DNA from 3 places in the Nonomuraea africana genome. Region 3 is predicted to be linked to each of the others. Evidence: predicted binding sites of a transcription regulator. Region 3 holds the regulator's gene; each other region holds the start of a gene.

Region 1 (3,273 bases), 1.5 Mb from region 3:
GGAGACCGCGGGCGGGGTGACGGTCGGCGTGCTGAAGAAGCTCGTCGAGACCGCGCAGCTCGACCCTTCGTTGACGACCGTCGTGCTCAACACGGGCGACGGGCTCAAGACGCTCGACGCGATCGCGGAGGACGCCAGTCCCACGGCCGTGATCCGGCCGTCTCTCGACGCGTTCCGCGCGGCTGTCTGAAAGGAAAGGTACAAGTCATGAGCGTTTCGGTGCGGATTCCCACCATTCTGCGCACGTACACCGGCGGCAACGCGGAGGTGAGCGGCGAAGGCGGCACGCTTCGCGAGGTGCTGCAGAAGCTCGACGCCGACTATCCGGGGATCGGTGCGCGAATTCTGGATGAATCGGGCAAAATTCGCCGTTTTGTCAACGTTTATGTGGGAGAAGAGGACGTCCGTTTTGTGGACGGGCTCGACAGCGCCACCCCGGCCGGAGCGCAGATCTCCATCATCCCCGCGGTGGCCGGCGGCTGACGCTTTCCCTTCTCGACGACGCCCGCGGGGGTTATCCCCCCGCGGGCGTTTTTGGTGTTCGGCCTCGCGAAAGTGGAATGTTTAACTACCTTTTTCGCGACGGGAAGAATGCCCGGCTCGATTGACTCTGTTGTTCTACGGGTTGCCACAGGTATGGTCGAGGGCGATCGTCCGGCTGATTTCCCCATAAGTCATGCCGGTCGCGGATCTCGCGAGTGGAATGGGCGGGGTCCGGAGCCCAGTAAGAGGAGTCGGAAGTGGCGCAGGGCACCGTCAAGTGGTTCAACGCGGACAAGGGCTACGGCTTCATCGCGGTAGACGGTGGTAAGGATGTATTCGTCCATTACTCAGCGATCATGATGGATGGCTACCGGTCACTCGAGCAGGGCCAGCGGGTCGAGTTCGAGATCACCCAGGGCCAGAAGGGTCCGCAGGCGGAGTCGGTCAGGGCGGTCTGATCCGTCACGTCGCTGGTAAGCACCGGCAGCTCACACGGCAACGCAGTCCGTGCGGATCTGCCACGTCCTTTTCGTCGACTCTGCAGGCCCGATCCGCACCCGGCGATCGGGCCTGTGGCCGTACTCTGGTCATGACTGACCTGGGCAGGCGTGTCGCTCGCTTGCACTCGGCAGGGTAGAGTGCTAAACAGTTCGTTGGCACTCTCGTTATGAGAGTGCCAGACACTGGGATCGAGACGATGGGGTCCGCCGAATGGAGTCGGGCCCTTGCCGTCGCGGGCGTCGGCTCGGTCCGCTGAAAGCCACCCTGCATCTGGGAGGTCTAGCCTTATGGCAGCCAAGATGATCGCGTTTGACGAGGACGCCCGGCGCGGTCTCGAGCGCGGTATGAACCAGCTCGCCGACGCCGTCAAGGTCACCCTCGGTCCCAAGGGCCGTAACGTCGTGCTGGAGAAGAAGTGGGGCGCTCCCACGATCACCAACGATGGTGTGTCCATCGCCAAGGAGATCGAGCTCGAGGACCCGTGGGAGAAGATCGGCGCCGAGCTGGTCAAGGAAGTCGCCAAGAAGACGGACGACGTCGCGGGTGACGGCACCACCACCGCCACCGTGCTCGCCCAGGCGCTGGTCCGTGAGGGCCTTCGCAACGTCGCCGCGGGCGCCAACCCGATGTCCCTGAAGAAGGGCATCGAGGCGGCGGTCGAGCGCGTCAGCGAGGAGCTCTCCAAGCTGGCCAAGGACGTGGAGACCAAGGAGCAGATCGCTTCGACGGCCTCCATCTCCGCCGGTGACGCCGAGATCGGCAACCTCATCGCCGAGGCGATGGACAAGGTTGGCAAGGAAGGCGTCATCACCGTCGAGGAGAGCAACGCCTTCGGCCTCGAGCTCGAGCTCACCGAGGGTATGCGCTTCGACAAGGGGTACAACTCCGGTTACTTCGTGACCGACCCCGAGCGCATGGAAGCTGTCCTTGAGGACCCCTACATCCTCATCGTCAACTCCAAGGTCTCGGCCAACAAGGACCTGCTGCCCCTGCTCGACAAGGTCGTGCAGGCCGGCAAGCCGCTGCTGATCATCGCTGAGGACGTCGAGGGCGAGGCTCTGGCCACCCTGGTCGTCAACAAGATCCGCGGTCTGTTCCGCTCCGTGGCCGTCAAGGCTCCGGGCTTCGGTGACCGCCGCAAGGCCATGCTGGGTGACATCGCGACCCTGACCGGTGGTCAGGTCATCGCCGAGGAGGTCGGTCTCAAGCTCGAGTCCGCCACCCTCGACCTGCTGGGCCGCGCGCGCAAGGTCGTCGTCACCAAGGACGAGACCACCATCGTCGACGGTGCCGGTGACGCCGAGCAGATCGCCGGCCGGGTCAACGAGATCCGCGCCGAGATCGAGCGCACCGACTCCGACTACGACCGCGAGAAGCTCCAGGAGCGCCTGGCCAAGCTCGCCGGTGGCGTCGCCGTCATCAAGGCGGGTGCCGCGACCGAGGTCGAGCTCAAGGAGCGCAAGCACCGCATCGAGGACGCCGTTCGCAACGCGAAGGCGGCCGTCGAGGAGGGCATCGTCCCCGGCGGTGGCGTGGCGCTGCTGCAGGCCGGCACCAAGGCGTTCGACAAGCTCGAGCTCCAGGGTGACGAGGCCACCGGTGCGGCGATCGTGCGCAAGGCGCTCGAGGAGCCGCTGAAGCAGATCGCGATCAACGCCGGCCTCGAGGGCGGCGTCGTGGTCGAGCGCGTGCGGAACCTCACCCCGGGTGAGGGCCTCAACGCCGCGACCGGCGAGTACGTCAACATGTTCGAGTCGGGCATTCTCGACCCGGCCAAGGTGACGCGCTCCGCGCTGCAGAACGCCGCCTCCATCGCGGCGCTGTTCCTCACCACCGAGGCTGTCATCGCCGAGAAGCCGGAGAAGAACGCGGCTGCTCCCGCGGGCATGCCCGGCGGCGGAGACATGGACTTCTAAGTCCGCGACGAATCAGGGCGACCCCTCGGGGTCGCCCTTTTTCTTTGGGTACGACGGACCTGCCGGCGTGACGCGTCAGGTCAGCGGCTTGACCCAGCGGCCCCACTGCGGCTGACGGGAGTAGCCCGCGGCGCGCCACACGTGGTGGGCCGACGTGTTGTCGTCGAGCACCATCGCGTCGGCCCTGAAGGCCCCGAAGGCGGCGAAGCGCTCCTCGGCGGCGGCGAGCAGCGCGGTCGCGATGCCCCTGCGCCGGTGCGCGGGGTGGACGGCCAGGCGGTAGAGGTGCGCCCGCCAGCCGTCCCAGCCCGCGATGAGGGTGCCGACCAGGTGGCCGTCGTCCTCGGCGAGCAGGAGCGCCTCAGGATCGCGG
Region 2 (3,273 bases), 3.1 Mb from region 3:
GCCGCCCGACAGCTTCGCGAGGCGCTCCTGGAGCTTCTCGCGGTCCCAGTCGGAGTCGGACTGCTCGATGGCGAGCTTGATCTCCTTGACGCGGTCCTCGATCGCCTGCGCGTCGCCGGCGCCGTCCACGATCGTGGTGGCGTCCTTGGTGACGACGATGCGGCGGGCGGTGCCGAGCACCTCGAGGCCGACCTGGTCGAGCTTGAGGCCGATCTCCTCGCTGACGACCTGGCCGTTGGTCAGGATCGCGATGTCCTGCAGCATGGCCTTGCGGCGGTCACCGAAGCCGGGCGCCTTGACGGCGACCGAGGTGAAGGTGCCGCGGATCTTGTTGGTCACCAGGACGGCCAGGGCCTCGCCCTCGACGTCCTCGGCGATGACCAGCAGCTGCTTCTTGGTCTGGGCGACCTTCTCGAGCAGCGGCAGGAAGTCGGCGATGGAGGCGATCTTGCCCTGGTGGATCAGGATGTAGGGGTCCTCGAGGACCGACTCCATCCGCTCCGGGTCGGTGACCATGTAGGCCGACAGGTAACCCTTGTCGAACTGCAGGCCCTCGGTGAACTCGAGCTCCATGCCCATGGCGTTGGACTCTTCGACGGTGATGACACCGTCCTTGCCCACCTTGTCGAACGCCTCGGCGATCAGCTCGCCGATCTTGGCGTCCTGAGCGGAGATCGTCGCGACATTGGCGATCTCCTTCTTGTCCTCGACCGGCCTGGCGGAGGCCAGCAGCTTCTCGCTGACGGCCTTGGCGGCCAGGTCGATGCCGCGCTTGAGCGACAGCGGGGAAGCGCCCGCCGCCACGTTGCGCAGACCCTCGCGGACCATCGCCTGAGCGAGGACGGTCGCGGTGGTGGTGCCGTCACCGGCGACGTCGTTGGTCTTGGTCGCCACTTCCTTGGCGAGCTGCGCGCCGAGGTTCTCGTACGGCGCCTCCAGCTCGACCTCGCGGGCGATGGTGACACCGTCGTTGGTGATCGTCGGCGCACCGAACTTCTTGTCGATGACCACGTTGCGGCCGCGCGGGCCCAGGGTCACCTTCACTGCGTCCGCGAGGGCGTTGACGCCACGCTCGAGAGCGCGCCGTGCGTCCTCTTCGAACTCCAGGATCTTCGGCATGGGAAAGTCCTCTCAGCGTAGAAAGCCCCGGGCACTTGCGGGCCCGGGGCTTTCTCACGGCTTACTTCTCGATGATGGCGAGAACGTCACGGGCGGAGAGCACGAGGTACTCCTCGCCGCCGTACTTGACCTCGGTGCCGCCGTACTTGCTGTAGAGGACGATGTCGCCCTCGCTGACGTCGAGCGGAATCCGCTTGTCGCCGTCCTCGTCCCAGTTGCCGGGGCCCACCGCGAGGACCTTGCCCTCCTGCGGCTTCTCCTTGGCGGTGTCCGGGATGACCAGGCCGGAAGCGGTGGTCTGCTCGGCCTCAAGCGGCTGGACCACAATGCGGTCGCCGAGCGGCTTAACGGGAACCTTAGTGGCGGTCGTCACGATCGGACCTCCCCTTCAGATTTGAATGATCTAGAAGAGGCGACCAGCTGGGCCTGCCGTCGCGGGTGTCAGACCTGCCTCGTCGCACGTTGGCACTCTCGGTATGAGAGTGCCAAAACGAAACAGTATGCAAGCGGGCCCTGCCCGTCAACACGAACCGCTCCGCTCCGCTTAGAGCGTGACGCGGAAGCCGTCGGAGCGGCCCGACAAAAGGCCCGTACGACCCCGTATCCACCCCGCCCACGCGCCGGCCGGGCGCGAACGGCTCGCCGAGCGTGGCCGCCCGCTCCGCCCGGGCCTGCACTAACGTCGTACGGCGTGGACCACGACGCCTTCCTCGCCCTCCTGACGCCCCGCGGGCAGCGAGCCCTCGCCGAAGCCGTCGAGCTGATGGGCGCCGACCCCGTCGTGGCCGCGACCCGCATGCGCAAGAGCCACGACGCCGCCCTCACCTCGGCCGCCCTCACCCAGGCCACGCTCCGCGAACGGGCCGTGGCGAAGTTCGGCGACGACGCGGCCTCGATGTACTTCACCTCTCACGGCGTCGAGCAGGCCACCCGCCGCGAGGTCGCCGAGCACCGCGCCGCCCGCTTCCGCCCCGGACAGCGCGTCATCGACGTGTGCTGCGGCATCGGCGGTGACCTGATCGCCCTGGCCAGAGCCGGCTGCCAGGTCGACGCCGTCGACGCCGACCCGCTGACGGTCGCCGTCGCGCGCGCCAACATCGACGCGCTGGGGCTGTCAGACCTGGCCACCGTCCGTACGGCCGACGCCGCGACCGTGGACCCCTCCGGCTACGACGTCCTGTTCGCCGATCCCGCCCGCCGTACGGCCAGGGGCAGGACCTTCGATCCCAACGCCTACTCGCCGCCGTGGCCCGTGGTCCTCGACCTGCTCGGCAGGGCTCCAGCCGCCTGCCTCAAGGTGGCGCCCGGCATCCCGTACGAGTTCATCCCCGAGGGCGCCGAGGCGGAGTGGGTCTCCCACAGGGGAGAGGTCAAGGAGGCCGTCGTCTGGACCGGCCGCCTCTCGGGCGGCGCGGGCCTCAGGAGGGCGACGCTCCTGCCTGGCGGGAGCACGCTCACCCCCACGGGCGCCGAGGCCCGTGTCGGCCCGCTGGGGCGCTTCGTCTACGAACCCGACGGCGCGGCCATCCGCGCCCACCTGGTGGCCGAGGTGGCAGAAAGGGTCGGCGGGCGCCTCGCCGACCCGCTGATCGCCTACATCACCGGCGACGATCCGCTCGACACCGAATGGGCCTCCAGGTACGAGGTGCACGAAGCCATGCCGTTTTCCGTCAAACGCCTGCGAGCCGCCCTCCGCGCACGCCAGGTCGGAAATGCGACTATCAAGAAACGCGCCTCCGCGGTCGACATCGAGCGTTTGCGGCGTGACCTGCGACTTTCCGGTGACAAATCCGCGGTCGTCATTCTGACCAGGATTATGGACCGCCCTTCCGCACTCATCTGTACCCCCTCTCGACCTGCGTAAATGACAAATCGGGGCGATACATCTATAACCACGATCTTTTAAAGTCAGCCCCGAAGGATCTTGATCGAGCTACTAGGGTGGCCGGGCGGGAGTTCTCCCCTAACGAATCTGAAAACCACACCGCTGCGCGGCAGACCGTCGGCGAGTGAAGGAGCTTTCGGTGGATCACTCCAACCACACCACCCTTCTCCAGGCAGGCAGCCAGACCGCCATCTCCGACAGGATGCGCGAGCTGCTCGCGCGTGCCGCCCAGGACCACGTCTACGAACAGCGCACCCAGGGCGCCGTGC
Region 3 (3,273 bases):
TCTCGACGGTCAGCGACGTGCCGAGCGCGGCCGCCGTCATCGGGATCTGCACCGTGCAGTGGAGGTCGTCGCCGCGCCGCTCGAATATCTCGTGCGGCTTCTCGACGATCTCGAGGAACAGGTCTCCGGGCGGGCCGCCGCCCGGACCGACCTCGCCCTCGCCGGCCAGCTGGATGTGGGTGCCGTCCTCGACGCCGGCGGGGATGCGGACCTTGATCGTACGGCGGGTGCGGACCCGGCCGTCGCCCGAGCACTCCTGGCAGGGGTGCCTGATGATCGAGCCGAAGCCGCCGCACTGGGGGCACGGCCTCGAGGTCATGACCTGGCCCAGGAAGGACCTGGTGACCTGGGAGATCTCGCCGCGCCCCTGACACATGTCGCAGGTGTCGGGGTGCGTTCCCGGCGCCGCGCCCGAGCCCGTGCAGACCTCGCACAGCACCGCGGTGTCGACGTTGAGCTCGCGCGTCGTGCCGAACGCCGACTCGCGGAGGTCGAGCTCCACCCTGATCGTGGCATTGCGGCCGCGCCTGGCCCGGCTCCTCGGCCCGCGGGCGCCGCCCGCCGAGCCGAAGAAGGCGTCCATGATGTCGCTGAAGGGGAAGCCCGCGCCGAAGCCGCCCGCACCCGCTCCCGCACCGGCGCCGGCGAAGGGATCGGCGCCGAGGTCGTACATCTGGCGCTTGTTGGGATCGGACAGGACCTCGTAGGCCTGCGTGATCTCCTTGAAGCGCTCCTGCGTCTCGGGATCGGGGTTCACATCGGGGTGCAGCTCGCGGGCCAGCCGACGATAGGCCTTCTTGATCTCGTCCTGACTGGCGTCACGGCGCACCCCGAGGGTGCCGTAGTAGTCGTTTGCCACTTATCGACCTCTTATGAAGCAGCCAGGATCTGGCTGACGTAGCGTGCCACGGCGCGCACAGCGCCCATTGTCACGGGGTAGTCCATCCGGGTGGGGCCGAGCACGCCGAGGCGGGCACCAGAACCGTAGCCGGTCGCGACGAGGGAGGTGCCACGCAGTCCGGTGTAGGGGTTTTCCGAGCCGATCCTGACGGTGAGGGCGGTCGGCATGTCGGAGGTCTCACCGAGCAGGCGCATGAGCACGACCTGCTCCTCGAGCGCCTCGAGAACGTCTCGCAGGCCCGTGGTGAAGTCGGCGCCCGCCAGGTTGGCGGCCCCCGCGAAGACGATCTTCTCATCATGGCGCTCGACGAGGGTCTCCAGCAGCACCGACAGGATCGTCGCCGCGGCCGGGCGGTCTTCGACGGGCAACCGTTCGGGCAGGTCGGAGATCTGGTCGGGCACCTGGCTGAGCCCGCAGCCGTCGAGGCAGGCGTTGAGCATCGCGCGCAGGTGCGCGATCCTCGACTCCTCGATCCGCTCGGGCAGCTCGATCACGCGCTGCTCGACCCGGCCGGTGTTCGTGATCAGCACGAACATCACCCGCCGGTCGGTCAGCGGCACCAGCTCGAGGTGGCGCACCGTCGACTGCGACAGCGTGGGGTACTGCACCACCGCCACCTGCCTGGTCAGCTGCGCGAGCAGCCGGACCGTGCGGGTCACCACGTCGTCGAGGTCGACCGCTCCAGCGAGGAAGGTCTCGATGGCCCTGCGCTCGGCGGCGGACAGGGGTTTGATCTGCGAGAGCTTGTCGACGAAGAGCCGGTAGCCCTTGTCGGTCGGCACCCGACCGGCGCTCGTGTGCGGCTGGGTGATGTATCCCTGCTCCTCCAGCGCGGCCATGTCGTTCCTGACCGTGGCCGGAGAGACGTTGAGGTTGTGGCGATCGGCCAGCGCCTTGGATCCCACCGGTTCATTGGTTGAGACGTAGTCCTCGACAATGGCGCGGAGCACCGCCAGCTTCCGATCATCGAGCACGTGCTCACCTCCCTGCCTCTTGAGGAAACGACAGGTCTAGCACTCTGTGTTCCCGAGTGCCAAGTGTACGGCTCTCGCCCACAGGGTGCGATAACGCGCACAGTCAAGCCGGCTGCAAGCCGTACGCCGACAATACTGCCCATGACCGACGTTCCCTCCCGTGCCGGCGGCACCCGCGACGACGGGGTGATTTGCTACGGTCCCCCCATGTACGAGCGCGACGTGCTTGCGGGGAACTGGCGGCGCCCCGGCAAGGGAACCATCCCTTCGGTGCCCGCCGAGCGCGACCTGGTCGTGGAGGACGCCGACAGCGGCTTCTGCGGCGCGGTGGTGGCCTGCGACAAGGAGGCGGTCACCCTGGAGGACCGCTTCGGCAGGCGCAGGCTGTTCCCCCTCGCTCCCGCCGCCTTCCTGCTCGAGGGCAAACCCGTGACGCTGGTACGGCCGGCCCCTGCCTCGGCGGGGGCTCCCCGCCGCAGCGCCTCGGGCTCGGTCGCGGTCGAGGGCCTGCGCGCCCGCGTCGCCAGGGAGAGCCGGATCTACGTCGAGGGCGTGCACGACGCGGCGCTGGTCGAGAAGATCTGGGGCCACGACCTGCGCGTGGAAGGCGTGGTCGTGGAGTACCTGGAGGGCGTCGACGACCTGCCCGCCATCGTCGAGGAGTTCGGGCCTGGGCCGGAGCGCAGGCTCGGCGTGCTGGTCGACCACCTCGTCGAGGGCTCCAAGGAAAGCCGCATCGCCGCCCGGGTCACCTCGCCGCACGTGCTGGTCGTCGGCCATCCCTTCGTCGACATCTGGCAGGCGGTCAAGCCTTCCGTCCTGCGCATCCCCGCCTGGCCCGACGTGCCGCGCGGGGTGCCGTGGAAGGAGGGGGTGATCGCGGCGCTGGGATGGCGGCTCGAACCCGCCGACGCCTGGCGCAGGATCCTCGGCGCGGTGTCCACCTATTCCGACCTCGAACCCTCGCTGCTGGGCAGGGTCGAGGAACTGATCGACTTCGTGACCAGTCCTGAGGAGGACGGATGACGAACCAACCGCCCGAGGGCACTCCCCCGCCACCCGGCTACGGGCAGACACCGCCGTCGAGCCCGGGATACGGCCAGGCGCAGGGCTACGGCTCCCAGCCCGGGTACGGCTCCCAGCCCGGATACGGCCCGCCGCCCGGTTACGGCGCGCCCCCTGGCTACGGCGCGCCGCCCCCCGGCTACGGCCCGCCCGGTTACCAGCGCCCGCCGCACGTGCCGGGCCAGTACGGCCCCAGGCCGGGCAGCGACGACACCAACCTGGCGATGCTCGCCCACCTGCTCGGCATCCTCACCGGCTTCGTCGGCCCGCTCATCCTCTACTTGGTCAAGAAGGACGAGTCCCCCTACGTCCGCGACCAGGCGGCGCAGGCGC

Evidence for each region. The regulator HrcA, encoded in region 3, represses chaperone genes, less so after heat shock. The targets are predictions, from matches to a motif close to TTGGCACTCTCNNNNNGAGAGTGCCAA.
Region 1: a site for HrcA is predicted at 1,137-1,163, ahead of groL (chaperonin GroEL). Genes of this name have one in related genera too.
Region 2: a site for HrcA is predicted at 1,582-1,608, ahead of groES (co-chaperone GroES). Genes of this name have one in related genera too.

The regions. Positions count from the first base shown of each region.
Region 1 covers NZ_JADBEF010000001.1:6,839,507-6,842,779, reverse strand. The annotation lists gene thrC (threonine synthase) at 1-190, shown strand, start outside; gene H4W81_RS32395 (MoaD/ThiS family protein) at 208-483, shown strand; gene H4W81_RS32390 (cold-shock protein) at 741-941, shown strand; gene groL (chaperonin GroEL) at 1,272-2,900, shown strand; gene H4W81_RS32380 (GNAT family N-acetyltransferase) at 2,976-3,273, opposite strand, start outside.
Region 2 covers NZ_JADBEF010000001.1:8,457,874-8,461,146, reverse strand. The annotation lists gene groL (chaperonin GroEL) at 1-1,119, opposite strand, end outside; gene groES (co-chaperone GroES) at 1,181-1,492, opposite strand; gene H4W81_RS40625 (class I SAM-dependent methyltransferase) at 1,811-2,983, shown strand; gene H4W81_RS40620 (coiled-coil domain-containing protein) at 3,144-3,273, shown strand, end outside.
Region 3 covers NZ_JADBEF010000001.1:5,366,567-5,369,839, forward strand. The annotation lists gene dnaJ (molecular chaperone DnaJ) at 1-859, opposite strand, end outside; gene hrcA (heat-inducible transcriptional repressor HrcA) at 871-1,875, opposite strand; gene H4W81_RS25435 (DUF3097 domain-containing protein) at 2,083-2,901, shown strand; gene H4W81_RS25440 (DUF4870 domain-containing protein) at 2,898-3,273, shown strand, end outside.